2 regions of the Fictibacillus sp. Mic-4 genome follow, and region 2 is predicted to be linked to the other one. Evidence: a T-box and tRNA genes for the amino acid it is inferred to sense, from the RefSeq annotation. Region 2 holds a T-box; the other holds one or more tRNA genes.
What was found. A T-box is a leader RNA that pairs with one kind of tRNA and senses whether it is charged. The one in region 2 lies ahead of proS (proline--tRNA ligase), so its partner is inferred to be a tRNA-Pro.
Positions count from the first base shown of each region.

Region 1: it encodes a tRNA-Pro, which carries the amino acid that the T-box ahead of proS (proline--tRNA ligase) is inferred to sense. The anticodon was not compared.

Region 1 is NZ_JBBHZM010000010.1:52,467-67,698, forward strand. Features, by position in the region: gene WD019_RS09065 (MATE family efflux transporter) at 1-1,221, shown strand, start outside; gene WD019_RS09070 (prenyltransferase/squalene oxidase repeat-containing protein) at 1,437-3,302, shown strand; tRNA gene WD019_RS09075 (tRNA-Pro) at 3,371-3,447, shown strand; gene WD019_RS09080 (DUF47 domain-containing protein) at 3,666-4,286, shown strand; gene WD019_RS09085 (inorganic phosphate transporter) at 4,301-5,302, shown strand; gene WD019_RS09090 (hypothetical protein) at 5,412-5,783, shown strand; gene dat (D-amino-acid transaminase) at 5,823-6,677, opposite strand; gene WD019_RS09100 (hypothetical protein) at 6,721-6,993, opposite strand; gene nadE (ammonia-dependent NAD(+) synthetase) at 7,038-7,865, opposite strand; gene WD019_RS09110 (kinase-associated lipoprotein B) at 7,895-8,272, opposite strand; gene WD019_RS09115 (rhodanese-related sulfurtransferase) at 8,673-9,599, opposite strand; tRNA gene WD019_RS09120 (tRNA-Arg) at 9,790-9,864, opposite strand; gene WD019_RS09125 (DUF2203 domain-containing protein) at 9,930-10,313, opposite strand; gene WD019_RS09130 (hypothetical protein) at 10,435-10,722, opposite strand; gene WD019_RS09135 (YciI family protein) at 11,003-11,278, shown strand; gene WD019_RS09140 (class I SAM-dependent methyltransferase) at 11,325-12,098, opposite strand; gene plsY (glycerol-3-phosphate 1-O-acyltransferase PlsY) at 12,253-12,840, shown strand; gene WD019_RS09150 (YMGG-like glycine zipper-containing protein) at 12,951-13,193, opposite strand; gene WD019_RS09155 (YjcZ family sporulation protein) at 13,228-13,374, shown strand; gene WD019_RS09160 (BrxA/BrxB family bacilliredoxin) at 13,407-13,838, opposite strand; gene WD019_RS09165 (cysteine hydrolase family protein) at 13,892-14,512, opposite strand; gene WD019_RS09170 (DUF485 domain-containing protein) at 14,669-14,995, shown strand; gene WD019_RS09175 (solute symporter family protein) at 14,996-15,232, shown strand, end outside.
Region 2 is NZ_JBBHZM010000040.1:2,869-18,100, reverse strand. Features, by position in the region: gene WD019_RS18575 (RNA-guided endonuclease TnpB family protein) at 1-900, opposite strand, end outside; gene WD019_RS18570 (DMT family transporter) at 1,089-1,706, shown strand; gene WD019_RS18565 (n-acetylglutamate synthase) at 1,732-2,166, opposite strand; gene WD019_RS18560 (DUF3951 domain-containing protein) at 2,637-2,864, opposite strand; gene WD019_RS18555 (SDR family oxidoreductase) at 2,884-3,678, opposite strand; gene folE (GTP cyclohydrolase I FolE) at 3,698-4,330, opposite strand; gene WD019_RS18545 (GNAT family N-acetyltransferase) at 4,658-5,236, shown strand; gene WD019_RS18540 (styrene monooxygenase/indole monooxygenase family protein) at 5,391-6,572, shown strand; gene proS (proline--tRNA ligase) at 6,892-8,328, opposite strand; T-box leader at 8,515-8,719, opposite strand; gene WD019_RS18530 (SpoIIE family protein phosphatase) at 8,903-10,048, shown strand; gene WD019_RS18525 (CheR family methyltransferase) at 10,087-10,941, opposite strand; gene WD019_RS18520 (CHASE3 domain-containing protein) at 10,958-13,708, opposite strand; gene WD019_RS18515 (Spo0E family sporulation regulatory protein-aspartic acid phosphatase) at 13,909-14,067, opposite strand; gene WD019_RS18510 (SDR family oxidoreductase) at 14,602-15,232, opposite strand, start outside.

The sequences.
Region 1 (15,232 bases), on a different contig from region 2:
GCGGGTGTGGCGATCGGCGTCAGTATATGGACTCCTGTCAACACCGGATTAAGCGGCATATTGCTTGCTTTAACACCGATCATTTCGCAGCTTGCCGGCGCAAAAGAGAAAGACAAAGTGCCGTTTAAAGTTATCCAGGGCATATTGCTCGCTGTCTTTCTTTCCATCGTTATTATTGTTTGTGGCATTTTTTTATTGGACCCGATCCTTGATCATATGGATTTGGAAAGTCACGTGCGCGATGTCGCCCGCCGTTTTTTAATCGCCATTTTCATCGGCATAATACCGCTTTTTGTGTACAATGTTTTGCGCTGCTTCATTGATGCATTAGGGCAAACCCGCGTATCGATGATGATTACACTTTGTGCCCTGCCAATCAATGTCGGACTAAATTATTTGTTGATTTTCGGTAAATTCGGCTTTCCCCGCCTCGGAGGGGTCGGTGCCGGTTACGCATCTGCGATCACATATTGGTGTATCGTTTTCATTGCGGTCTTTGTGATTCACCGCATGAAGCCATTTGCGGATTATCACATATTCAAACGGTTGTATGGCGTTTCTTTTGCTGCATGGAAAGAGCAATTAAAAATCGGTGTTCCGATCGGATTTTCGATTTTTTTCGAAACGAGCATATTTGCAGCCGTTACATTGCTTATGAGCGAGTTCGATACAGCCACGATTGCGGCACACCAATCAGCGCTTAACTTTGCCTCGTTCTTGTACATGGTTCCGCTTAGTATCGCCATGGCCCTCACCATTGCGGTCGGCTTTGAGGTCGGGGCAAAGCGATTGAAAGACGCAAAAACGTACAGTTATTTAGGAATCTCGATAGCGGTCATAATGGGGATGCTGTGTGCAATTGGTTTATTCATCTTCAACGAGCAAGTGGCGTCCATCTATACGAATGACAGCCACGTTCTTCAATTGACCAAACACTTTTTAATTTATGCGATTTTCTTCCAACTCTCAGATGCGGTTGCCGCCCCGATCCAGGGAGCGCTGAGAGGCTATAAAGATGTGAACATTACATTTATTTTAGCTTTCGTTTCTTATTGGATCATCGGCCTTCCAAGCGGTATTGTCCTTGCTAAATTCACTTCATTTGGCGCATTCGGCTATTGGATCGGCTTAATTTCCGGTCTCGCCTTTGGTGCGGTCTGCCTTTCCGTCCGCCTTGCCCGCGTACAAAGGAAGGACATCGAGCTTCAGCAAGTTATTTAACGAACCCCCCTCCTTTGAATGGAGGGGGGGCGTCTTTTGCATATTATTCCCACTTTCATTTCATACTGTAAACAACATCATCTTCCTATTAGTGCTCCCCATCCCCGGCAAAATATTGCCGGGTGTTTTCTTTTCAATGAACCTTTCCGCAAGTACCTGCATATTTCATAAAAGGAGAGAATCGTTCGGGAAATCGCAGTGAAAGGGCGACGTGTATGAATCGGTTAAATAAGGTAAAAAAAGAAATAGAGCGCCGATGTACGGAGCTTCTTCGCTTACAATCTGAAGACGGGTCATGGAGATTTTGTTTTGAAAATGTCATATTAACAGATGCGTACATGATTATTGTAATGCGCATGTTTGAATGGAAAGATGAAACCTTAATGAAACGACTTGTATCTCGCATTTTATCCAAACAAGAACGCGATGGGACGTGGAAAGCGTATCCGGATGAAAAAACAGGCAATTTATCTGCAACACTTGAAGCTTATACAGCCCTTCTTTACTCCGGTTATGTACAACCTCATTCCCCCATGTTAAAGAAAGCGGAGAGATTTATTAGAGAAAATGGCGGCATAAAAAAATCGGGTCTCTTGACTCGTGTTTTCTTTTGCTTCAACGGCCTTTATCCATGGCCGGACGTTCCAATCAATCCGACTATTCTTTTCAGCTTGCCCAAAGGCAGCCCGCTGAATTTCTATGATTTCACCAGTTATGCCCGGGCTCACTTTGCACCGGTCATGCTCGGGATTCATCGCAAATTTACAATGATTAACCGGTGGACGCCAGACCTGTCTCATTTAAACGTTAATCACAAACCAAGTACATTATGGGAAGATTTACAAGATCATTATCCTGGCCCTAAATGGCAAATGAAAGCCAACCGGCCATTAACATCTACTGATCGTCTTGCGGAAGATTATATATTGGATCGCATTGAAAGCGATGGGACGCTGTTAAGTTATGCCACTTCCACCTTCCTCATGGTTTACGGACTTGCCGCCATCGGATATGAAAAAGATTCACCAACCATCGTTCGTGCCATTGAAGGATTGATTTCATTACAATGCAAGATAAATGGCCATATTCATATTCAAAATTCCCCGTCAACGATCTGGGACACCTCTCTCGTCAATTATGCGTTGCTCTCAAGCGGCATATCACCTTCTCACCCGCAAATGAAAAAGACGTTGCTCTATTTATTAAAAAAACAACAGACAAAACCGGGCGATTGGATCATTCATAACCGCCATGCGCTTCCAGGTGGATGGGGATTTTCCGAAAGTAATTCGATGCATCCGGATATTGATGATACGCAGGCGGCACTTAGGACGTTAAAAAGATATTCACCCTATAGCAGCAAAGTGAAACGTTCCTATAAAAAAGGGTTGCATTGGTTATTATCGATGCAAAATCGGGATGGAGGATGGGCGGCGTTCGAAAAAAATACAGACAAAAAATGGCTCTCCCGCCTCCCGATCGAAAATGCTGAAGATACGCTTACCGATCCGTCCATGCCTGATTTAACCGGGAGAACGCTGGAGTTTTTAGGGAATTATGAAGATATGAAGCTCGATCACCCGATTATAAAATCGGCTGTTCAATGGTTAAAGAAAATGCAAAAAAAAGACGGCTCCTGGTATGGCCGTTGGGGAATTTGCTTTATTTACGGAACATGGGGGGCCATTACCGGCCTCAGAGCAGCGGGCACACCCATTCAGGATCCATCCATCCAAAAAGGGATCAAATGGCTGACAGCTATCCAAAGACTTGATGGCGGATGGGGGGAATCATGCGAAAGTGACATCTATAAAAAATACATTCCCTTATCGTATAGCACCGTCGTGCAAACCGCATGGGCGCTTGATGCTTTAATTTCCGTCCATCCATACCCGACAGAAGCGATCGAAAGCGGAATTGATTTCCTGTTAAATAAAGAGAACTATACGTATGAAAAAACCCATTATCCAACAGGCGAAGGCCTTCCAGGCATATTTTATATGATCTATCATAGTTACAGTTACATTTTTCCATTGCTCACGTTAAGCCATTATTATCGGAAATATAAAAATGTTGATTAAAGTTGAATCACGATATTTGTCTTTTTCGCTTTTTTCATTTATATTAAAAATGGAATAAAAAATTGAATCGGGATGTGGCGTAGCTTGGTAGCGCGCATGCATGGGGTGCATGAGGTCGCAGGTTCAAATCCTGTCATCCCGACCATTTTTAAGGCGGCTTAATCAGCTGCTTTTTTTACTTTTTATGGGTTTGGATATACTGAAAAATGAATACTTTATAGTTTATTTTCAAAACTTGTTTATCTTTTTTCTCATTAACGGTATAATACCATTGGTTTGCAAAAACTGACGGCTTTCGCAAACATGGTTTGCCGGAAGTCAAATTTTTCTAATCTTTTTCTTGATAATTGGAGGGTTTTGTACATGATTTTTTCTTCAAAAAAAGATTTATTTTTGGACTTACTGTCGAATATTGCCGATAATGTCCAGGAATCCGCGCAGTATTTTGTCGATTGTAAAATAAGCTGCGAATCCGATTTAACCGAATTTGCGAAGAAAATGAAGGAATATGAATCAAAAGGAGACAAGTACATCCACGAATTAATAGTAAATCTAAATAAAACGTTTATTACCCCACTTGAAAGAGAAGATATATTGGAACTGGCAAATAAAATGGATGACATTTTGGATGGAATGGAATCATGTGCTTCCCGTTTTGAAATGTATTCCATTACGAAACCTGATGACTATATGGTGAAATTTGCAAACTATATACTAGAAGCTTCGGTCGAAGTCGCTCAATCAACGAAATTGTTAAACAAAAAGAAATTGATGGACATTCGCCCGCATGCGATTAAAATCAATTATTTAGAATCTGTCTGTGACGAATTATTGCGCGAATGCATTAAGAGCTTGTTCACGAACGAAAAAGATCCGATTAAAATCATGCAATTTAAGGAAATTTACGAAACGTTAGAAGCAATATCCGATAGCACGGAAGACGTTGCTGACACTCTCGAAACCATCATCATGCGCAATGCCTAAAGGAGTATTCAGCTATGGATATGACGCTTTTCATTATCGTATTGATCGTTATTTTCGCCTTTGCATTTGATTTCATCAACGGGTTTCATGATACGGCTAATGCAATAGCCACGTCTGTTTCCACTAAAGCACTTTCGCCGAAAGTTGCTATCGTATTAGCTGCCAGCATGAACTTTATTGGTGCCCTGACGTTTACGGGGGTTGCCAAGACCGTCAGCAAAGACATCGTTGACCCTTTCACGATTCATAACGGGCTCGTTGTCGTGCTTTCCGCGCTTATTGCGGCGATCGCCTGGAACTTGATTACATGGTATTATGGGATCCCAAGCAGTTCTTCCCATGCGATTATCGGCGCGATTGCCGGGGCAGCCATTTCAGCCGCCGGTTTTCACGCCATTCAATACAGCGGATTTATTAAAATTATAGAGGCGTTAATTCTTTCACCTTTTATCGCCCTGGCCGTCGGCTTTATTATGATGACCATCTTTGCATTGATTTTTAAAAACGCAAATCTTTCAAAGACGAATCGAGGATTTCGCACGTTCCAAATTTTCACTGCTGCTTTACAATCATTCTCTCATGGGACGAATGATGCGCAAAAAGCGATGGGGATCATTACGCTGGCCCTTATTTCTGGCAAATTCTTAGAAGCCGGCAGTGATGTACCTGACTGGGTTCGTTTAGGTGCCGCAACCGCAATGGGGATCGGAACATCAATCGGTGGATGGAAAATCATTAAAACCGTTGGCGGAAAAATAACAAAATTGCAGCCAGTAAATGGAGCAGCAGCTGACCTTTCGTCTGCCCTTATCATTTTCACGTTCACTGCTTTGCACTTGCCCGTCAGTACGACACATGTTATTTCTACTGCGATTATGGGCGTAGGCTCGGCGAAGCGGGTTAAAGGGGTTAAATGGGGAGTAGCTAGAAAAATTGTTATGACCTGGATTATCACCCTTCCTATTTCTGCATTAATCGCCGCAGGAATCTATCAGGTACTTAATTTATTTTTATAGAAGTAACCCTTGAAGAAATCTTCAAGGGTTTTTTAATTATCTTGTCTATACGCTTCAAGTGGTTAATGCATATAAATAACTATGCAGAAAATCGAGGTGAACACGCTCTATGCATTCAAATCATGTTCAATCGTCTGATCTTTTTTTTCCGTTTGGCGGTTATGATCCTTTTCAGAAAAATGGAATGAATGGCTTAGGTCAAATGAATCCTTCCTACCCAAACATGAATCAAACACAAATGCCTTATTTCAATCCATATGCGAACGCCAGCCAGGGACATCCTCAATATCCGAATCAATTCCCACTCGGAGCACCCCCCTATTATCCGATGGGAGGCGGGCAAAACCCGGGTCCATTCAAACAACTCTTTTATACGCCAAACGGGCAATTTGATTTCGGAAAAACATTCAATAATTTGAATACTGCGATTGGAGTGGCCAAGCAAATCGGCTCCATCGCTTCCCTTTTTAAAATCTTTTAAAAGAGAACCTCTTTTATTTTATGAGGTTCTCTTTTATTTCTACTTCATGTGACAAAGTGCGCCGATTTTTTCTTTCAATTTTTCTTGCAATAGCCTGGTGACTTTACCAATTTTATATTCACTAGCTATGTCCCCCTCAATGGAGACGACAGGTGTAATTTCCATCGTTGTGCTCGTAATGAATACTTCATCAGCTCCGGCTAATTCCTCTATTGTGAACGCTTCTTCACGCACGTTGAGTTTTAGTTCTTTTACGATGTCCAATACAAATTGTCTTGTAATTCCGTTTAAAATATAGTGATTTGCCGGGTGTGTTTGCAAGACATTATTTTTGACAATAAAAAGGTTGGATGAAGATCCCTCCGTACAAATCCCGTCACGGTGCATTAAAGCTTCCGCGCAGCTGTAATCGGCAGCTTTTCGTTTAGCCATCGTATTGCCGAGCAAATTTAAACTTTTGATATCACATCGAAGCCAGCGAATATCTTCCGTTAAAAGGGCGCGAATCCCCTTTACCTGCGCTTCTTTTGGCGGGTTCATTTCTCTTGCGAAACCTGTCACGATCGCCTCTGCATCCCGTTCATATAGATGATTTCTCGGACCTTTTCCCCTTGTCATTTGAATATAAACAATTCCATTTATTATATTATTCTTCTCAATTAATTCGTTTGTTAGTTCGGCAAATTGACCATTCGTAAATGGCTGATTCATTTCAAGCTTACGGGCGCTGTTTTGAAAACGGGTAAAGTGTTCCTGTACAGCAAAAGGACGGCCATTGTATACAAACATCACTTCGTAAATGCCATCTCCGAATAAATACCCTCGATCCTCCATATCGATCGCGGCATTTTCCCGATTGATCACTGCATCATTATATAAAACATATTCTTGCATGTTTCTCCCCCCTGGAAAATGATTCGATGAAAAAAGAAAGGCTTTATTCCTTCCTATTTTCATCGGCAACTTTTTTCGCCGAGACTACTTTATTCTTTTTAAGAACGACTTCATACGTCTCGTTCCCGACCTTCACAATAAAATTATGATCATATTGGTCTTTTAACTCATCTTCAATTTTAAAGTCTTTTTTAAAGTAATCATGAATCCCGCTAATATCAGCTTTTCTTGCATTTTCTCGCGTAATGGTCGAAGAAACAAAATAAACGAGAAATAGAAACGTTCCGATAATGACAATTTTTGCAGTTTTACTCAAGGTTAACCGGCTCCTCTTTTATTATATGGCAACAAAGTTTAAAATTACTGTTTCCACCAATCATCGAAAATGGAGGTCGGCAGCTGGCGTTTATGTTCGGTCATTATGTAGCGCTTCTCTAGTTTTTTTCGCGCATCGTCATTGATTTCTTTTCCTTCTAAATAATCATCAATTTCTTCATATGTTACGCCGAGCGCATGTTCATCAGGCAAAAGCGGTTTTTCGTCTTCCAAATCAGCCGTAGGAATTTTCATATAAATTTTTTCATCTGCGCCAAGTTCCTTTAATAACGCTTTACCCTGCCGTTTAGTAAGTCCAAATAACGGTACAAGATCGCATGCGCCGTCACCATGTTTCGTATAAAATCCGGTAACTGCCTCTGCCGCATGATCCGTCCCGATCACAAGCAACTGATAAGCGCCAGCAATGTCATATTGAACTTTCATTCTCTCTCTTGCTTTTTCATTTCCCTTAAGAAAATCTGACAGCTTCATGCCAGTCGCTTCTTCAAAAGAGTAAACGGACGCATCAACAGCCTTTTTAATATTAACGGTAATCGTACGATCCGGACGGATAAAACGAAGTGCCCGCTTTGCATCTTCTTCATCTTTTTGAACGCCATAAGGCAACCTGACAGCGATAAACTGATAGTCCTCACCCGTTTCTTTACGCAAGCTTTCAACAGCAAGCTGGGCAAGCCTGCCTGCCAGGCTTGAATCCTGTCCGCCGCTTATACCAAGAACAAAGCCTTTCATACCCGTCTTTTTTAAATAATCTTTCATAAACTGAATGCGATTTTTTATTTCATTTTTCGGATCGATTTCGGGTTTCACATGAAGGGCATCAATGATTTTTTGTTGTAAGTCGTTCATTTTGATCATCCTTTCACTTCATTCTTTCATTAAATATGGTAATCTTTTTTTAATTGTTCAAGCTCATGGATACTCCGTTTTGCCCATTCGCTATTCTCTTCACTTAACTTCTTGAGCTCTGTTTCAAGCGCAGCTTTTAATGAAGATGTATAATCGGGAACTTCCCCCGAATATGGTTTTACCGTATGTATCGTCGCCCATGTTTTTTCCGTAAAGGCCAGCGCTTTCCGCTGCTGGAAAAAAGGGACGTCCGCCTGTTTAGGGTGGTGAAGATCACCCTGCATCGGATGTTTTAAAACAGCTAAAATGTTGATTAACGCTTTATTTTCTCTAATCTGTACGATTTCGCCAATATATTTACCCGTCTTATACATCGCTGTTACATACTGCCCGATTTCTAAAGCCATTTTACTTTTATCCTTTCTTTACACACCATTTTAAAACCCTTTCCAGTATACATCATACCACTTTTGACGAATCGTTAAAGGGATGAACGTGAAATTTTTTCTCTTCAATGGATGTGACAAAACTCAAATACCGGGGTACGGTATAAACGATACACCCATGTATATTTATGCACCGCAAAATACGATTAAGTTATCCCCTGAAGGCGGCAGTTATCCACACACCTCATCTGTTATAGTGTGTAACACCGGCTGTTATACTCGAGAATCTGTACTAATCAATCGGCCGGTCTGTTATAATCGAGGTTTATTCGTTATTTCCCGGCCTTTTATCTCGATGCCGGCAGACTTATTCCCAAAATGAAAAAAAGCCAGCAATAAAGCTGCTGGCTGTCTCAACTATTTACTTTTGTGCACTTTCCATTTTCTTTTCCAACTCGTAACGGTTTCTCGGATGTTCCCGACATTCATCTGAACATGACCGTTTATATTTCTCTTCGCACTCAACGCAGCAAACATGCTGGCGGTTGCATTCCGGATTCGCACAGTTTACATAACGATCTTCCGGTTTACCGCAATAATAACATTTCGCAATAACAACATCTTCTACCTGGTTAATCGGAACTGAAATTCGTTCATCAAAAACGTAACATTTTCCTTCCCAGAGCTGGCCTTTTACTTCCGGATCTTTACCGTACGAAACAATGCCGCCGTGAAGCTGGCCAACATCTTTAAATCCTTCTTTCAGTAAAAATCCCGTGAATTTTTCACAGCGCACCCCGCCCGTACAATAGGTGATGATTTTTTTGTCTTTATATTGATCTAAGTTTTTCCGAACCCATTCCGGGAATTCCCTTGACGCTTTTACGTCAGGGCGTAGGGCACCGCGGAAATGTCCGATTTCATATTCATAATCATTTCTTACATCGACAACGACTGTATCTTCATCTTGCAAAGCTTCATAAAATTCTTTTGGACTTAATCGTTTTCCCGTTAATTCATATGGCTTGACGTCTTCTTCCAAACGCCAGGTTACGATTTCTTTTTTCGGGCGAACAAATATCTTTTTAAAGGCATGCTTTTCAGACTCGTCTATTTTAAATTCAATGTCCGAAAAGCGCGGATCTTTTCGCAAATCTTCCATATATTTGTTTGTTTGTTCAACTGTTCCTGAAATTGTTCCATTTAATCCTTCTTCCGAGACGAGAATCCTTCCAAGAACCCCAAGCTCCTTGCAATACTTCAAATGTTCTTTTGCAAAGTTTTCCGGATCATCAATTGGAACATACTTATAGTACAATAAAATTCGATAAGGCATTTCTTTTTTCATCTTAATCACCAACCTGCAACGTTGAATTTTTTGAGGGTTAAATAAACCTTATCCTCACATGACATACGGTTCAAAAAGGAGGATGAAATTCCCCGGGCTTTTTGAACAACTTCTTAAACCATAGAAAAAACCACCGGTAGTATACCCTGTGGCATCTTGTAATATTCAATATCCAATTGAATGAATTTGATGGCGCGCCCACCAGGATTCGAACCCAGAATACGAGAGCCGAAATCTCGTGTGATATCCATTTCACTATAGGCGCACTTACCGTCACGAATAATATCATAACGGATTTTCAAATTAATTGCAAGGATTTTTTATTATCCTTTAATTTTTCAAGGATTTTTCACTAATCAAGCCATTATGTATTCGGTGGTACTTAGTAATCGACGGATCCCCTTGTCTCCATCGCAACAGAACCTCTTCATTATTGATAATGGCTGGAAAATCTACGAGCCCAAATTGAATATCCCTTAATTGCACACCGAACGATTGAATTTTATGTATGTAAGATTGCGCTTCCATTTCCAATAATTCCAACTTGCTTTCAATCATAAAAAATTCTTCAGTCGGAGGATTGGTGGAATTTTGCATCCGTTCAAGCTCATCCACAAACGAATTAAACGCTTTTTGTAATTTTTGAAGTGCTTCTAACTCCTTTGTGATTACAGGTAAGAGTTGATTCGCTTCTTCAAGGGCAAAGTATTTCATAAACAACCTGAGATGTACCCTCCTTTGATGTAAGTAAATACATGTTTTATTTTATTATACCAATTTTGAATTGAAATTGAAAAAGAAAAAACAAGTTCTTACGTCTCCAAAAGAACTTGTTTTACCCTTGTGCTCTCATCATTTCTTTTTTCGGCTGCTTTAAATCTAGATAAAAATTACGTATCACTTCATCTTCAAGCAGTTCAGGAAAATCGCGTCTATATTCAGAACTGATCAATATTTGTTCGACCAAATGACAGGAATGACGGCGCAGTAATATTCGAAGAGTGTGCCATTTTTCATGCTTTGATTTCAAATGGAATTTGGTCATGAAAAGCATAAGTCTATCATCCTTGCTGAATTGTTGATCTTTTCTTTTATACAAATTGATGCTAATCATGTTTTTCATAGAGAACACTCTCCTTTATTTTTCCGCTTTTGTACCATTATTATTCAGTTTTTTTGGAATTATACTTGTCCTGAAAAAATAATCTATCTTTTCTATTAAATGAACTTAATAGAAAAAGATTTTGGTACGAGGCAGATGCAACAACACTCCAATATTTATTTACTTTATATATATTATACCATGACATTAGGGAATATTTCTATTTTTCAAAAAACTTTGCCGCCTCTTTTCTTTTTTTACATTTCAGATGATAATAAACATGAACAGGAGGAGATTTCAGATGAAATATTTTGCCGTACAATTACCAATGTTAGACGAGAAAAAAAGCGCCGATTATAGGGAAAGCCATTTGCGTTACCTTGAAGAATTGACGGAAAAAGGGCATATATTTACATACGGCCGCTTTGTCGACGGTTCGGGTGGTCTTGTTATTTATCAAGCCGACGATTTAGAAACCGCCACCAATTTAGCGAAAAATGATCCATACGTCTTAAACGGTGCACGGGACTATGAAATTAAAGAATGGGCCATGAACACGGATGTGGTAAAGAGATAATTCTCAAAAAAGGAAGCATCTTTCAATCTGAAAGGCTTCCTTTTTGTTAGGTGAGTTCAATTGTCCCGTAATGAAATTTGGCAGAGAGTCGCTTGATTTGCGTAAAACCAAATTGCTCAAATCTTTTACTTTTATAATGGTCCTTTAATACAACGCGCTCTTTTGCTACCCTTTTCGCTTCTTCAATGACTTCAGATGAGAGCGGTGTATAAACGGCCATCGTTTTTAATCCGGCCATTCCCGGGGAGGCAATCGTTTCTTCAAACATTGGATCGAAGTACACGACATCATAGCTGTTTTTGTCCAATTCTTTTAAAAGCTGAAGGTGATCCATCGATACGACGGTAATTCTCCTCATCGCCGCATCCATTTCCTTACTACCACTTTCCCACGTCTCGAGCCCGGCCTTAACAATATAGCCTATCGCAAGATTCGCTTCTATACCTACTACTTTCCCCTCTTTACCGACGGCTAAACTTGCGACAATGGCATCAGAAGCGAGTCCTAACGTACAGTCTAAAACGGATTTCCCTTTTTTTAAAGAGGCCGCCAGTACAAACCGATCATCTTCCCCCCTTAAGAGTCGTTTAACACGAAACATCGATGAATTTGGATGAAAAAAAAGCGGGTCTTGATTTCCTAATGGATGAAGTGTTAGCTTTTCTTTTCCGACCATTAATACATGATCTTCATAATTTTTTTGCAAAGAAACTAACGACTGATTTTTTCGTGAAATAAACGGAGAGGAAAGCTCATTTGCGATTTTTTTTGCTTTTTCAACCAGTGGGGCATCATACTTTCCTGCAGTAGTTACGATCATTTTCCTCATCTCCTATTCTATCTACGTATACCATAACTCAAATGAGTTACCGATAAACCTTATATGCCATTAGCCGATTTTACATCTATTCGAATCAAAAAATCAATTATATAATGAAGTTATAAGGCACACATGTATAAAGGAGGCTATCTTTTTGCTCATTGCACTTATTATCATATTATCTTATCTTATAGGTTCTGTGCCGTTTGCTTTAGTCGTTGGCAAATGGGGGTATGGGGTTGACATCAGAGAACATGGCAGCGGAAATTTAGGGGGAACTAACACTTTTCGGACACTCGGCGTCAAAGCCGGGTTAATCGTGACAATTTCAGATTTATTAAAAGGGACACTGGCCGCTTCCCTGCCCTATTTTTTTCATGTTTCTGACCAATTTCATCCTTTGCTTGCGGGGATCCCGGCAATTATTGGACATTCTTACCCGATTTTCGCAAAATTTAAAGGAGGAAAATCGGTTGCCACTTCTGGGGGCACTTTATTATGTGCTGACCCGATCATGTTTATTATCGTCATCCTTATCTTTTTCATTACGTTATACATTTCGAAATATGTCTCCCTTTCATCCATGGTCACGGGTGTTTGCGGCGTCATTTATACGATCTTTGTCGATGATTGGACATTAAGGATCTTCATCTTTTTAGTTGCCATTTTCCTTATTTACAAGCATCGAAGCAATATCGTCAGGATTTATAACAAAACGGAACCTAAAGTGAAGTGGCTGTGATAAAAAAAGCATTCTCATGAGTGCTTTTTTTCATTTCTAAAAACTTCCGCATCTGTCCGTTTCCAATCGTGATAGATGTACATAAGTTATATGGAGACGTTTACCTATAGTTATTTCAATATTGGAGGGACAGAAATGGAAAATAAAAAACATATGCCAATCACGAACCACCAAAACCGCCCAATGAACATGCCACCGAACATGAACATGCCGCCTAATATAAATATGCCAATGAATAAACCAATGAACGTTCCAATGAATGCTCCTATGAATGCGCCACTCAATAAACCAATCAATGCCCCGCTTAATGCTCCAATCAATGCGCCAATCAATGCACCGATTGCTAAACACATTAGTTGCGCCCCGCCGGTTATGACGTGTGTGCCGATGTACGGATATGGTGGATATGGTGGTTATGGCGGTGGGTTCGGACCTGGATTTGCCTTAATTGTCGTCCTTTTCATCCTGTTGATCATCATCGGCTGCAGCTGTTGTGGCTTTGGAGGACGTAAAGGGGAGGTGTGCTGTAATTAAGTAAGAAAAAGGCGGATTTCTCCGCCTTTTTCTTACTTACAATATTCGTTATACGCATTGATTAAGTTCGCAACAATTTCTTCCGCACTATGGTCTTCGATTTCATGGCGATGGATGAAGTGGACAACTTCAGTGCCTTTTAATAGGGCCATTGAAGGAGAGGATGGCGGATAGCCTTCAAAATAATCTCTCATTCTTGCTGTCGCTTCTTTATCCTGGCCGGCGAATACTGTTACAATGTGATCCGGTTTAACAGAATGAGAGAGCGAATGGATGGCGGACGGTCTTGCCAGCCCGGCTGCGCAACCGCAAACCGAGTTCACAAAAACAAGCGTCGTTCCGCTTACCTGCTCCATAAATTCATCGACTTCTTCCGCTGTCGTTAACTGTTTAAATCCGGCATTTGTTAATTCATCTCTCATTGGTTGTGTAATTTGCTTCATATATTCTTCATATGCATTCATGTTCATTTTGTAGAGCCTCCTGAATTCCTTGATTCATTTCATTATATCGAATTTCAAGCATCATTGAAACTTTGAAGTTTTGGCGAATTGTTCAAAAGAATGGTTGCGCCAAGCGCTGTTTGAAAATGTTGAAGCGCCCATTCATGGCCAATCGGATTGAAGCTTTGCACGGCATCTTCGTGAATAAATAGTTTAAATCCTTTATTGTAAGCATCTACCGCAGTATGCAAAACACAAATATCTGTACATACACCGATAAGATGGAGCTCTGAAACATTTCGTTCCCGAAGCTTCAGTTCGAGATCCGTGCCGGCAAACGCACTGTATCTTGTTTTATCCATCCAGTACACCTTTGATCGTTCAGACTCATTCAATCCTTCGAGTAAACAACCAAGATCGCCATACAGCTCTCGCCCTTTCGTTCCCCTGATATTATGTGGTGGAAACAAATTGGTTTCTGGATGATAAGGATCTCCTTCTTCGTGAACATCCACCGCAAGTACAACAAACTCGCCATTTTGAATAAATTCACGGGTGATCTCGGCCATTCTTTTTTCTATCGATTGCCCGACAGCACCACACGTCAGTTTCCCGTCATTTGCAACAAAATCATTCGTATAATCAATCACAACCAATGCTTTCACTCGTATTCTCCCCCATCGGTATTTTGTCATTTTTAAATAGTATACACTACCTGATGATGGACAAAAAAGATAGACTAACGCTTAACTAATGAAATATAATAATAGTGGAAAGATTCTAACAATACCAGAATGTGAGGTGAATGGACATTTTTCTTTCAATACATGATTGAATCAGGGGGGAATTGGATGTTATCCGAAAAGAACTTCTCGGACAAAGAAGTAAATTATTCTAAAATTGCCTCATCTTCTTTATTTAAAACACTTCTTCGCTCAAAGAAAAACTTCATTTTGCCAATGACGATCTTCTTCTTCGTATTCTACTTTGCCTTGCCTGTCATGACTTCTTACTCCACGGTATTAAACACAAACGCGCTTGGTGACATTACATGGGCCTGGATTTTCGCCTTTGCCCAATTTGTGATGACATGGGCTTTATGCATTTTTTATTCAAAAAAAGCTGCCAGGTTTGATTCAATCGTTGATGAAATTAAACGTGAAGAGGAGTTGGGGTAGATGAACACGACTGCGTTTATCCTGTTTCTCATTATCGTTGCTTTAACATTAGTCATTACGTATTTTGCCGCCAAACGCACTAACACGACGAGTGAATTTTATACCGCAAATGGCGGATTGACGGGTTGGCAAAATGGATTGGCAATTGCCGGTGATTACATGTCTGCTGCATCTTTTCTAGGGATTGCCGGTTCGATTGCCTTAACCGGATTCGACGGTTTCTTTTACTCGATCGGC
Region 2 (15,232 bases):
GAGGAATGACGTGAACATCCCCCAGCTATTATCCGACACACTTTTGCCAAAGCGGAGAGCCTGGGACATCCCTTTCATATTGAGGTCTTCGATCACTATACAGTCAAAGTGGTTTGCTAACTTTCGTGATTCTTTATGCAGAAAGTCTTTTCGTTGGTTCCCTATTTTTTCGTGAAGCTTAGCGATTTTTATCCGTTGTTTGTGCCAACGATTTGAGCCTTTCTTTCTTCGCGATAAAATACGTTGTTCTCTTTTTAATTTTTCCAGGGCTTGACGATAGAATCGAGGGTAATTGGCTTTCTTACCTTCTTCACTTTCGACAAATAAGCCATTCATGGAAAAATCTAAGCCAACAACAGATTGTACTTCTTTTGGCTCCGGCCGATGTTCATATTCCGTAAGAATGGAAATATAGTATTTTCCTGTTTTTGTTCGGGAAATGGTGCACGATTTGATGAGATGATGGGGAGGAATTTCTCGATGTTGCTTTATCTTTACAGTGCCGAGTTTCGGTAATTGGATATAGCCATTCATAAGCTTAATATTTCCGTTTACCATGTTAGTGGTGTAGGATTGTCTCGCCTTCCGACTTTTGAACCTGGGAAATTTAGCACGACCGGAAAAGAAGTTTTTGTACGCCTTCTGTAAATTCAGTTGTGCATTCGCCAAAGCAAGACTGTCTACTTCCTTTAGCCAAGTAAACTCATTTTTATACTTGGCAGGGGTTGGGAACTTTTGTTTCTTTAGCGTTTCCTTATCATCCTTGAATTGCTCATAGGTTTCCTTTCGTTCAGCTAACATTTTGTTGTAGACGAAACGGACACAGCCGAAGGTTTTTGCAAGAAGCTCTTCTTGTTCTTTCTTTGGGTAAAGACGGAACTTATAGGCTTTGTTTGCCATATCGAATCACCTCCCCTTACCTCTGATTATAGAACAAATGTTTGCATCATGCAATACTTTAGTGTCGCGGGCCGAAATTCATCTCCCTCTTAACCTCCACTCACTAACGAATCGTTACGGTTTGAAGAGGGAGACTTCTTTCGGATATAAGGTTAAACTATACAACCGTCGCCAGCTCTACCATTCTTATGGCATTGCAGCCGGTTTTTGTCATGGCCGGCGCCTTTGTTTTTTTTAAAGAGAGAACAAGCACTCTGGCAAAAGCCGGGATGGGCATTGCTATGATCGGTTCCATTCTCGTTGGCTGGGGGGATATTGGTTTATCCGATCGCCATATGATCGGGGACATTCTCTCGATTTTAGGCACCATTGCGATTTCCATCCATATATTAACGGGCCAACGGCTGCTTCTTCGACTGCCGTCATATTTGTATAGTCTGCTTGTGTTTTTAGCAGCAGCGATTGTGTTTGCCATCTATAATTTAGCCATGGGGATTACGATGGTGAATTATCCTTTGCGGGAATGGGGGATTTTCGCCTTGCTTACCGTCGTTCCAACGGTGTTCGGCCACCTTCTGTTCAACTGGCTTCTGCAATATACGGGCGCTACAACGATATCGATGAGCATACTTGGCGAACCGATCGGGGCAAGCCTATTGGCGTTTCTTTTGTTGAATGAAAGAATGACAGTTTTTCAAATCATCGGCGGGCTTATTGTTATTTTTGGACTCTATTTATTTTTAAGAAAAAATAAGGAGAAAACGATAATTGAAGAAATAGAAAAAGGAAGCACTCGCACAGGTTAACCCGTTTAGTGCTTCCTTTTTAAACTTATACATATGCTTTAGAGACATAGGGCGATAAACTAGTATGCTTCACTTCTTCCAATATCGACTCGCCCTCAGCCCTATCTTCATCAAGCCAGTTCCATTTTTCGTATAGGCGAAGCCGGCCATCACGCAGCATTTGAAAAGTCGATGTACACGTTCCGCTCCGAAGCTGAAACCGCTGGTTAATGTGATGATAGCGAAATTGAAGCGAGCCATCTGTGTTAACGATCCCAACTAACGTACCGTGCAAAATATCTCCTCCGTTATAGGATGCATACACAACAGGGCCTTCTTGTCTGTAGAAAAAGACCGTTTCCGCAGATCGCCCACCATAGTTGGAGTTTTTTACCGACCTGAAAACTCGACGATTATAATCAATGGGGCAAGACTTGTGTCCATCATTCTTTTCCGCTTGACTCATTTGTTCGACGCTCATTCGTTTTCCTCCAATTTACCCTTTATTCCTCAATAACAATGCAAGATACGTTCCAACCTAAAATCAAGTCACTAAGGGCTGACAAAGGAAGCTCTGGAGTTATTCTTATTCGTTGCTACATAGTTATTCAAGAGCGCATAGAAATATCAGTGTTTCTCACGAATTTAGTTGCATATAAAATTTAGTTATTTCATTTGAAATTGCATACTCTTTTTTGATTTACCGTTTAGACAATAAATTTCTTCATTCGGACAATAAGTTCACAGGTTTGGAAAATAAACAGCGGGAATTGGAAAACAAATCGTATCATTCGGACAATAAAACATTAGGAACGGACAATAAGCATTTTTAAAAAGGGCAAAAACGCCTGGAAACTATGCTCCAGGCGTAATTTTTTTCACTTTTTGCTGAAAACGGCTCGGGTAGAAGACATATTCACTTGCTTCAAGCCTTGAAAAAGCAGAGAAAACTCATGCCTTCCTTTTGTTCTTATCCTTATCATCACCAGCGTCATTATACGCTCCTCGCTCGTCCTTTTCCTCATGAAATTCAACCTTACTTTGTCCAGTTATATAATCGAAAGGAGTGTAAACGTTCGAGATGTTCTTTTTCTTTATGACACGATTGTACAGGATAAGTACAATTGCCGCGGCCATTAAGAAAAATAACGCGATATAAAACCAATTTATGAATTGCATTTACATCCCCCAATCATAATTAATTTCGATGCCGATTGATCACATCGAGGCCTCCTGTCACCGGAATGACGCTGCCGGTAATCATATCAGAATCATCTTCGCATAAAAAGGCAATGACTCTGGCGATGTCTTCCCCGGTTCCCGAACGCCCAATTGGAGTTACATTCTCTTTCTTTTGTTTCGCTTCTTTAATGCTTGCTTCTTTCATCTGCCCGCGGATATCTCCAGGACATACCATGTTGACGGTTATTCCGTGCTCGGCTTCTTCCAGTGCAACCGTTCTTGTAAGCGAGACGAGCCCTGCCTTCGCTGCACTGAACGCTGAGCGATACATCCACCCCGGGGCATTGTCCGCATCCTGGAAACCGTAAGTAACCACTCTGCCGAATTTCTGTTTTCTCATAATCGGAATGGCCGATTTAAAGAAATGGAAAACGGAGCTTAAGTTCCCTTCGATCATCTCATACCATTCTTTGTCCTCATAGTCGATTAATTTTTTTCGCTCAAAGACAAAGGGGCCGGCGTTCGTTATGAGATAATCAATTCGCCCGAACCGTTCCATAGCTTTTTGAACGATCTTTATGACATCTTCTTTTTTCGTGACATCCCCTTGAACAAAGTGCAAACGTTCTTCATAAAGGCTCCATTCTTCTTTTACACGGCTGACGGCTTCAAGATCACTGCGATAATTCACGGTAACAGAGCAGCCTTTTTCCAGCAACCGTTTCGTGACCATCTTGCCGAGCCCTTTTGTACCAGCAGTTATAATGGCATGTCTCACGTTATCACCTCTAAATAGAGATTTATAGTTCATTACTAAAAGTAACGGCGTACTATCGCTGTAAAAGGGATAAAAACTCGCTTCTTAAGTCGGACCGGTCAGAGAATAGTCCACGTACAGATGACGTTGTTGTCATTGCATTTGATTTTTTAATCCCTCGGCCGCACATGCACATATGCTTTGCTTCGATAACGACCATCGTCCCTTTTGGTTCAAGGATTTCTTCGACGGCTTCCGCAATTTGCGTTGTAAGGCGTTCTTGCACCTGGAAACGTTTTGCATATCCTTCAACCATTCGGGCGATCTTGGATAACCCGGTAATTTTTTCGTTTGGAATATAACCGACATGCGCCACTCCATAAAAAGGAGCAAAGTGGTGCTCACAGAGAGAGTGGAACTCAATGTTTTTTACCAGCACTAATTCACGATGGTCGACTTCAAACGTTTTTTCCAAATGCGCTTTCGGATCTTCCCGATACCCTTCAGTATATTCTAAAAATGCCTTAAGTACCCGATAAGGGGTCTCCTGAAGCCCATCACGATAAGGGTCATCCCCGCACAATTCGATCAATTCCTTAACCGCGTCCATAAACTTGCTCGCCTGGCGAAGTTTTTCATCCGCTGCCGGATGGCCATTAAATAATTCATCTAGCTTTTTGTTTATCGATGTGTATTGTTCAATCATTTTTCCTGACCTCTCTTTTATTTAAAAGTCTCACTCTTTTAGACTTTTTTTATAATGAATATCAATTAAAATCTATTATTGATAGTTTACCATGTTTTAGACAGAAAAAAGACTGTAAAGCACTCATTCTTTTAACAGAATTGTATCGTTTTAAAATTATTTGACTGAATTTAGCGACTATTATATAGTGGATATATTCCAAAAAAAGGAGATGCGCCTATGTTGATTGCAGTTAGTCCACTATTGTTTCCTGCCTTGAAATAAGGGGATGGTCATTCAATGGATTAACCGCTCCCCTTGCAAAACTTTACAAAAGGGGCTTATAAAATGAATTTAAAAATAAAGGATCTATTTAAAGGCAATTTCGTTAAATTATCTGCAACGAGGCCTACGGATGTAGAAGAGATGGCCAAATGGCAAGAAGACGGTGATTACTTAAGAAGAATGGATACTGATTTTTCCATCCCTCAATCAGTGGATACATTGCGGGAACATGAACGGGCAAGAGTCCAGGGTTCTTCATCAATTGAATTCAAACTAAGGTCCCTTGAAGATGACCGCCTGATCGGCTTTGTCGCCCTCTTTGGCATTGAATGGAACAATCGAGCCGGTAAGCTCGCTATTGGGATAGGGGAGCCGAATAACAGGGGAAAAGGCTATGGGACAGATGCGTTAAGGCTCATCCTTCGTTATGCCTTTTACGAATTAAATCTCAACCGGGTCGGTCTTGATGTCATTTCTTACAACCATTCCGCGATCGAAGCGTACAAGAAAGTGGGGTTCAAAGAGGAAGGGCGAATGAGAAGCGCCGTTTTGCGTGATGGCCAACAATTTGATCGAATCATGATGAGCATTTTGCAGGATGAATGGGCAGAAATGGAGAAAAACTCCACATATTGGCGGTAAAAAAAGATTTAAAGACTTGTGTCAATCGGCACAAGTCCTTTTCTATTTCTCCTCCTAAAGCACTATTTACAAGGCTTCACTTACAAAATAAACTGAAAATTGTTTATTCACTATCTGTCCCCCTCTACATCGGGGAGACTAAAGGGGCGATTCAATGAAGAAGCGTATTGGAATAGTTGGAAGCGGTACAGCAGGCCTGATTTTGGCTTATGCATTAAAAGAACACTTTAATGTTACAATGATTCATCAGCGATCAGCGGATGAAATTCGAAACGGGCGGGTCATGTCCACCCAGGTTCATTTCGGCCCAACGAGAGAGCGTGAAAAACGCTTCCACATGCCAAAATGGGATGAAAAGAATCTTCTTAAGAGCATCCATATTACCATAGGCGAGCAAAAGCTTTTTACAGGAATGCTGAAAGAGCCCGCCTTATCTGTGGACCAGCGTTTGTATTACTCCGATTGCATGAATGATCTTATGAAAAATGGCGTCTCTTTCCGGCAAGAAAAGGTGTCTAAAGACCAGGCCGAAGCTTTAGTCCGCGATTTTGACCTTTTAATCGATTGTACGGGAAAATCAGGTCCGCTTTTCCCATTTCCAATTGATGAGGAGCTATCACCATTTAACGCTCCCCAGCGAAAGTGTATTGTCGGGTACTTTTTAGGAGTAGAGCCTTTAAACCCTCCTGGTGTCAACGTGACGGTTCTTCCGGGAAAAGGGGAAATGTTTGAAATACCTGCAAAAACTGAACACGGCCCTGTCGCCATTTTATTTATTATGGCCGTTCCAGACGGCGAGTTGGATGAATTTAAAGGCATAAAGAGTGCAGAAGCATTTACGGAGCAAATGAAACGTACAGTGAAAACGTTCTTCCCGGCGATTTATAATCGGATTATCGAAGATCAGTTCACTTTATGTGATAAAAACGGCTTTCTCCAAATTGCGATTACACCGACGATACGAAAACCTTACCTGACCGTTCACAACAAGCCAGTCATAGGATGCGGCGATAGCGTATTTTTAAATGACCCGATAACCGGTCAAGGGTGCAATCTATCATCCTATTGCGCAGAACAATTATACGAAACCATTATCGATTATAAACATTCAGCCTGGAACGAACAGCTGGGTGAAGATTATTGGAAACGAGCGAGGCCATTCGTAAAAGAAGTGACGGAATGGACAAACGCGATGACGAAGCCCCTCCCCGAACATGTAGTAGGACAACTACTTCAAGGAGCGAACGACCAGGAGCTTGCGGATAAAATAGCTGAATGGTTTGAAAGTCCGAATAAAGCACATGCAGCATTCTTTCCAACCGCAACGATCCTTTAATTGTAAAAGAAGGCTTTTGTCATCTTTTTTGACAAAAGCCAATCTTTTTGTGCCACTTCGCTGCTTGCGATGATATATTAAATTCCTGTTCAATTTTTTGAAGTTTAACCGGACAATCTCTTATGCTTGCGGCCATTACTTTTCTTTCCTCTAGTTCCGATTGTATAAATTTAACATAATTTTGATGTTTTATTAAAAATCACTGACTAACCGCAAACATTTGAATAAATGCCAAAGGACCATCCATAAGCGAATTGACTTATGGATGGTCCTTTCTTACAAACACATGCGTTAATCAAACGTTTGATTGAACGATTTTTTAGTATGCTTTCGCCCAATAGACTAAATGCTTTGCTTCTTTTTCGCAACAAACGCAGGTGTCGGCTACTTTTTCTTGTTCAAATGGAATACAACGTGAAGTGGCTGCTGTTTCATCCTTAATGTAGTTCTCGCAAGCTAAGTCTCCGCACCACATTGCTTTGATGAAGCCCGGATTGTCGGCTAAACGGCTTTTGAATTCGTCCATGTTTTTCGCCACGCTCGTTTTCTTTTCACGATGGCTTTTCGCCTTTTCAAATAACTTCGCCTGAATGTCTTCGAGAATGGCAGGGATCTTCGCTTCTAGCTCGCTCATTGCGACCGTCGTTTTTTCATTGGTATCCCGGCGAACGAGAACAACTTGTCCTTTCTCGATATCTTTTGGACCAATTTCTAACCGAAGCGGGATTCCTTTCATTTCGGATTCACTGAACTTCCAGCCTGGCGTTTTGTCACTCGCGTCAATTCCTACTCTTGCAAGCTTTTTAAGTTGATCTTTTAATTCATACGCTTTATCAAGAACCCCTTCTTTATGCTGGGCAATCGGAACGATCATCACCTGTGTCGGCGCAATTTTTGGCGGAAGGACAAGGCCGCGGTTGTCGCCATGAACCATAATTAAGGCACCGATTAATCTTGTCGTAATCCCCCATGACGTCTGGTGAACATACTGAAGCTTGCCGTTTTTGTCCGTATATTGAATGCCGAACGCTTCGGCAAAGCCTGTACCTAAATAATGGGACGTGCCGCTTTGCAACGCTTTTCCATCATGCATTAAGCTTTCGATTGTAAGCGTGAAATTCGCGCCGGCAAACTTTTCTTTCTCCGTCTTTTTCCCGCGTATAACAGGAATCGCTAAATACTCTTCACAGACCGTTGCATATACTTCAAGCATGCGCTCTGTTTCTTCGCTTGCATCTTCTTCCGTCGCATGACATGTATGGCCTTCTTGCCAGAGGAATTCAAGAGAGCGTAAAAACGGCCTTGTCGTTTTCTCCCAGCGAACAACGTTGCTCCATTGGTTATAAAGCTTAGGCAAATCACGATAGGAATGAATAATGTCAGCATAGTGCTCACAGAACAACACTTCAGACGTAGGACGGACACAAAGACGTTCAGCCAATTCCTCTGAGCCGCCATGGGTCACCCAGGCTACTTCCGGCGCAAAACCTTCAATATGATCCTTTTCTTTTTGCAATAAGCTCTCAGGGATAAAGAGCGGCATATAGACATTTTCATGACCCGTTTCTTTAATTTTTTGATCAAGTACATCACGAATATTTTCCCAGATCGCATACCCGTACGGGCGGATAATCATCGAGCCGCGGACGGAAGCATAATCAACAAGATCTGCTTTTTTCACGACATCGGTATACCACTGGGCAAAATCGTCTTCCATTGCCGTTATTTCTTCAACAAATTTCTTTTCTTTTGACATGGATCTCATCCTTTCTTTTTCTTGTAGCGGGAGATTAACTGTTTAAACGAACAATATTGCTGGCAACTTTGTCCACAGGCCAGAGGCAAGAATTCCCGTGTAGTCGAAATCGGCGAATTTCCGATTCCAGTTACCCGCATTTTTAGGAGCTAATTGTTTCTTAAAACAAAAAAGACCCCATCCCCAATAAGGGACCGAGGTCTGGTGGTACCACCCTTGTTTACAGCAATCGCCGTACACTCTTTTTTGATAACGGAGCAATTCCGCTAGTATCTTTTTCGATACCGAACTCCAAGGCAGGTTCAAATGCGGTCTCTGGAAATCTCTCAGCACCCAATTTCCTCTCTGAAAGAGACGGAGGCATTTTACTAATCCTCTTCAACGTTTTTCTTCATATATTGATTTAAGCATAATATATTCATTTGTTGGAAAAATGTCAAGATGTCTTTTTATAGTTTTCATTTTATCCACCTGTTTGAATCTTAAACATGCTTAAGATTCAAACAAATACCATTTTTTCTACATATTTAGTATAATAATAGAACAAGGTATGTTAAAAGGAGAAACCAATTATATGTCTATTCTTCTAGTTGACGATAATCCCGTCAATCTTTTTGTTATAGAAAAAATATTAAGAAACGCAGGTTATTCAAACTGTGTGCCGCTCAAGTCGGCGGTTGAACTTTTTGATTATCTTCAACTTGATTCCAGTGATCCGAACTACGTTCCTGTTGATCTCATCTTGCTTGATATTATGATGCCTGAAATCGACGGTATCGAAGCATGCCGGAGGATTCAACAGGTAGAGCGGCTGAAAGACGTTCCAGTCATTTTCATAACCGCTCTGGAAGATATGAATATACTGGCTGAAGCGCTTGATGTAGGCGGAATGGATTACATCACCAAGCCGATTAATAAAATAGAGCTGCTCGCCCGCATCCGGGTAGCACTCCGCTTAAAGTATGAAAAAGATTGGCACGATCAACAAGAAGAAAAACTCCGGACTGAATTGGATTTAGCCACACAAGTACAAAGAAGCTTGCTTAATCCCCCTTTAAAAGAAAAAAATATCCAAATACAGGTTTCTCATTTGCCGTCGTTTAAACTGGCCGGGGATATGTATTACTGGAATAAGATAGATGATCACCGTTATGCGGTTATATTGTTTGATATGATGGGGCACGGCCTTTCCTCTTCGCTCGTTTGCATGTTTATTTCTTCCGTTTTAAGAGAATCAATAAAGCGGCATGTCGATCCAGTGCCTGTCATTAAAGAATTGAATCGTTATATGACGCTTCTTTACAATCCAAAAAACTTTACGAATTACTATTTTACAGCCATTTACTTAGTCATTGATACGGAAAAGAAAACTGTTGAATATGTAAATGCCGGCCATCCGCCGGGTTATGTTTTCGTCGACGGAAAAACATTGCTATCACTTGAACGTGGCAGCTCCGCCGTCGGCTTCTTTGAGCAAATCGATGTTCATAAATCCGTCATTCATTATGAAAACGAAATCCAGCTGCTTCTCTTTACTGATGGCGTCATTGAAGCAAATGGAACTGAGGAAGAACAGATGCTGGATAGACTCCGGACCCTCGCAGCGCAAAAATGGGAAGCGATCGACTCCCCCATCCATCTAGTCCTCCCCGAAGATCAGCATGCGAATCAACCTGATGATATGTGCATCGTTATGATTAAAGCCCAGGTAACAAAATAGAGGGTAATAGCCTTTAAAAACTACTACCCTCTTCTTGTTTAAATCTTTCTATAGATCCGTTCTGCTCCGTTAAACTCTGAATAAGAGCCTGTACGTTCGGCAAAGCGGATCGACTCCTTGTCCCCTAATCCAAGAAAGCCGCCCGGACACAAACTTTCATAAAACAATTCATGGACTTGATTCTGCAAAACGGCTGTAAAATAGATTAATACATTCCGGCAAATGATGACATGAAATTCGTTAAACGATTGATCTGTCACAAGATTATGTTGAAAAAAGATGATATTGTCCTTGAGGGACGAGTTAAAATAGGCGTTTTTAAAATCCGTTGTATAGTATTCGGAAAACGCATGCGTCCCGCCGGCTTGCATATAATTTTTCGTGTACGTCTGCATTTTGCTTAATGGAAATATACCGCGCTTCGCTTTTTCCAAAACGTTTTCATTCATATCGGTTGCATATATTTTTGTCTTATGGACTAATCCCTCTTCTTCCATTAAAATCGCCATCGAAAATACTTCTTCGCCTGTTGCGCAGCCCGCGTGCCAGATGCGTATTTCTGGAAGATCCCGCAAATGCGGAACGACTTTTTTCCGAAACGAATAGAAAAAATGCGGGTCCCGAAACATTTCCGTTACATTGATCGAAAAATCATTCAATAACACATCAATATAGCCCGGCTCATGAACAGCCTTTTCTAGTAAACGGGTGACGGTCGGGATTTTATCCAGCCTCATCCGGTTCTGGATTCGACGCCAAATGGAAGAACGCATATATTGCCGGAAATCAAAGCCCGATAAACGATAGATCCCCTCTAGCAACAATTCAATTTCTATGCTTTTTGTAAGATTGTCTTCGACTTCATCTTCAATTCCCCAATATTTATCATCCATTTTACGTCAATACCACCTATCTTGTTAGCCATACACGCATCACAGAAAAAAGCTGCTCTAATTCTAATGGCTTACTAATATAATCTGACGCACCTGCTTCAAGACACTTTTCTCTGTCATTTCTCATTGCTTTTGCTGTTAAAGCGATAATAGGTAAATCTTCAAATGATGGATTCCCGCGAATTTTCCGCATCGTTTCATAACCGTCCATAACTGGCATCATAATATCCATTAAAATGATATCAAAGTCTTGTTTTTCTTTAATAATATTAAGACATTCGATTCCGTTATTCGCAATAACAATATTCATGCCTTCATTTTGAAGTGCCGTCTTTAAAGCAAAAATATTCCGGTTATCATCATCTACGATCAAAACATTTTTACCTTTAAAGACACTGCTTTCAGCTGGCAGAGCAAATGAAGTTTCATCATTAAAAATACTTGCCCCTACTTCTCTCATTTCCATTTCGGACAATTCCGCTGCCGCAACTTCGACCGCAGTTTCAACAGGTTCATCCCTGTGCGCCATGCCATTTGGAAGGCTCGGCAGATAAAGGATGAACGTACTTCCTTTTCCTTCTTCGCTTTGTAGAATAATTCGTCCCCCAAGCAAATGAACAAACTCACGACAAATCGATAAACCAAGACCTGTTCCGCCATATTTCCTAACCGTTGCACCATCCGCCTGCTGGAATGCTTCAAAAACCAATCCTTGCTTATCCTTTGGGATGCCGATCCCGGTGTCTTTTACCGCAATTTCCAGCCAGTATTCAGCACCTTTTGTCGTTAGCCACCTGTCAACGTGAGTTTCTTCCGCCTGGCGAATGGTCACAGAAACGGAACCGGATTCGGTAAATTTAAAGGCATTCGACAATAAGTTTTTCATAATTTGCTGGAACCTTTTTTCGTCGGTATGGAAAATATCCGGCACGTTCGAATCTTTCATAATGCTAAATTCCAGGCCTTTTTGCTTTGCGATATGGGAAAAATTGCGTTCGAGTTGCACTGGCAGCTCGCTCATGTTCATTTCGTTGAACATCATGTCGAGCTTTCCGGCTTCCACCTTCGATAAATCAAGAATATCATTAATTAATGAAAGAAGGTCTTTGCCAGATGAATGAATGACGCGGGCAAATTCCGCCTCTTCCTCTGTCAGACTGCCGCTCGTATTTTCCGCAAGCATTTCGGAAAGAATTAGAATGCTATTAAGCGGGGTGCGCAATTCATGCGACATGTTCGCCATAAATTCGGATTTGTACTTTGAGCTGAGTGTAAGCTGTCTCGCTTTTTCTTCGAGCTCTTCCTTTGCTTTCTCGAGCTCCCGTGATCGCTCTTCTGCTTCTTCTGTTCTTTCTTCCAGCTGTTCGTTGATCATGCGCAGTTCTTCGGATTGCATATTTAATTCTTCAGATTGCGTTTGCAACTCTTCCGACTGCGCTTGAAGCTCTTCTGTCATCGCCTGTGATTCTTTCAACAGCCTTTCGATTTCCATTCGTCCGATTACACTGTTCATGGCAAGACCGAATGAATCAAGCACTTCTCTCACTAGACTCTGTTCAAGGGCGGTAAATTCGTGAAGACTTGCCATTTCAATAACCGCTATTGTCTCTCCTTCCAAAAGGATCGGGGCTATTAATAGGTTTCTCGGCCTGATCTCACCTAAACCAGATGTAATTAACCGATACTCGCCGGGGATGTCATTTATCACGTGCATTTGCTGTTCCAACGCACATTGGCCGATCATCCCCTGGCCTAAAATGAAACTTTCTCTCCCGACATCGTTCAAAGAATCTGCATAAGCGGCTTTTTTTACATAACGTATCGTTTCTCCTTTTTCTTCCCGAAGATAAAGGGCCCCGAATGAAGCATTCGTCACCTTTGTAATTCCGGTAACGAATCTTTCCGTAAGTGCATCTAGTGAAGAAATGCCCTGATACATTGCGATCGTTTCAGCAATATTCGTCTGCAGCCAATTCCGCTGGGCAAGCACCTCCACTAATGCATTGGTTGCTTCCCCAAGATCTCTTATTTCATCCTTCGTTTTCACTTGAATGCGACCTTCAATGTTTCCTCTAGAAGTAGTCATCTGTTTAATCGTACGAACAACCTCATTAATTGTTTTCACAATCGAGCCGGAAACGACGACAGCAATGGCGATGGATATAATAGAAAGAAGGAGAAGCAAGCCAAATAAGCCAAATTTCAAAAGGAGATTTTGATGGTCTAATCGGTCTGCCCGGGCTTTTGTCAGTGCCTTTTCCTTGCTTCTGAACGTATCAAATTGTGACCGCATTTGATCCATGTCTCTTCGGCCAATATCCGTCTTAAAAAAACGATTCAGTTCTTCCGTATGATTCGCTTTTTTTAGTTGTATGGTAGGCTCGCCAGACGTATTGATCCAATGTTCAATCGTTGATTTAATTTCTTCTAATTTTTTTTGTTGGCCCGGGTTATCCGACAGCAAATCGTATAACTGGCTGTATTCATCTTTCCATTTGGATGCTGCCGTGTTATAAGGCACAAGGTAATCCTTATTGCCCGTAATAATAAACCCCCGTTGACCGGTTTCCATATCTAATAACCGTTTTTCAATTCGACTCGTCAAATCATAGACAGTAAGATCATGATGTATAATATAATTCCGCTCTCGCTGCAATGACGCCATCTGGTTGTTGACAGCAATAATCGAAATGACTAAACAAAGAACGACAATTAAATTACCAAAGACGATTTTCGAACGGATACTGAACCTTTTGTTCTTTAGCATTTTAGTACCCTACCTTCATTAAAAGCTTCTGCCATAATTATAACCGCATCTATCGGGTTTGGATAGAAGAAAATGGATTTCCAATCGGGTTAAAAAAGACGGTTTATGCCTGTCAGCACCCTTTTTACTACCAGAATCCATACCCCGATAAGAACAACAAAAAACTTGCGATATTGCCTGGAAGGTCTTTCGCAAGTTTTTTATTTCATACATTTATGATACTCATTTAAGAGATTGTCCAGGTTCTTGCTTATGGAAATAAGTTTGGGATCAGAAAGGGCCATAGTTTTCGCGCTTTCGTACATTTCTTGTCGTACTTTATCAATCTGCTCTGAAAGATTAGTCACTTCTTTGCTCACTTATTGATCTCCTTACTATTGATTTGATAGAAGATGTCGATGTCGCTCTTTTTGAAGTACGGCAACGGCAAATAATAAAAGGTAACGCTCACGAGGAGTGAGTCGTAGCCAGTCTTTGACTTTATACTTCATTTTTAACCGCCCGCCCCTTTCTAGCAAAAATAGACAATATCTATTATTTGTATTACCGCATTGTTTACCTATAAAACTTTTTTATTCCGAAAAGTTTTTTACAAATTCCATTAAAAAGTAACAGAAACCCCCAATCTTTTCTTCGTTCTTTTGTCGGCTTTTGTTAGTTGATGGGGACAAAATACGAAGGTTGGAAAAAGATGTAGAAAAGTTTTTATCTTTAAGGTCAAAGGTAGATTTCCCTTTCTACGGCAACATTTAATAAAAGTTTAAGAGCATACTATCGGCGGGGATGTAACTGTAGAAACTAAAGAAATAAGGATGACCATTATGAGCGAATAAAGAGAGTGCCTAAAAACATCACTTTTTAGGCACCCTCTCCGTTGCTATAATTAACTTTAACTATCCATTGATGACTTGTCCGCCGTTTATGTGAAGAACTTGTCCTGACATATAAGATGAATCTTCCGATGCTAAAAAAACGTAGGCAGGAGCCAGCTCTTTCGGTTGCCCCGGGCGTTTCATCGGAGTGTTTTGTCCCCAATTTTCCAGCTTGTCTTCTGGAAAAGTTGCCGGAATTAAAGGTGTCCATATCGGGCCTGGCGCAACTCCGTTTACTCGAATACCTTTTTCTAAAATCTCTTGATTTTGAGACAATGCCCGGGTAAAGGAAACAATTGCCCCTTTTGTCGATGAATAATCTAAAAGGATAGGGTTTCCTTGATAAGCGGTAATGGAAGTTGTATTAATGATTGCACTTCCCTCTCCTAAGTGCTTCATTGATGCCTTTGTCAAATAAAACATCGAATAAACATTTGTCCTAAAGGTCCGATCAAGTTGCTCTGCGGTAATCTCTCCAATTTTCTCACAGACATGTTGCTCTCCTGCATTATTTACAAGAATATCTAGGCGCCCAAAGTGATTCACTGTTTGTTTAACGACTTGTTGACAGAAATATTCATCACCTACATCTCCGGCAAAGGCTAAACATTTTTGATCTTGTTCTTCAACGAGACGTTTCGTTTTTTCCGCA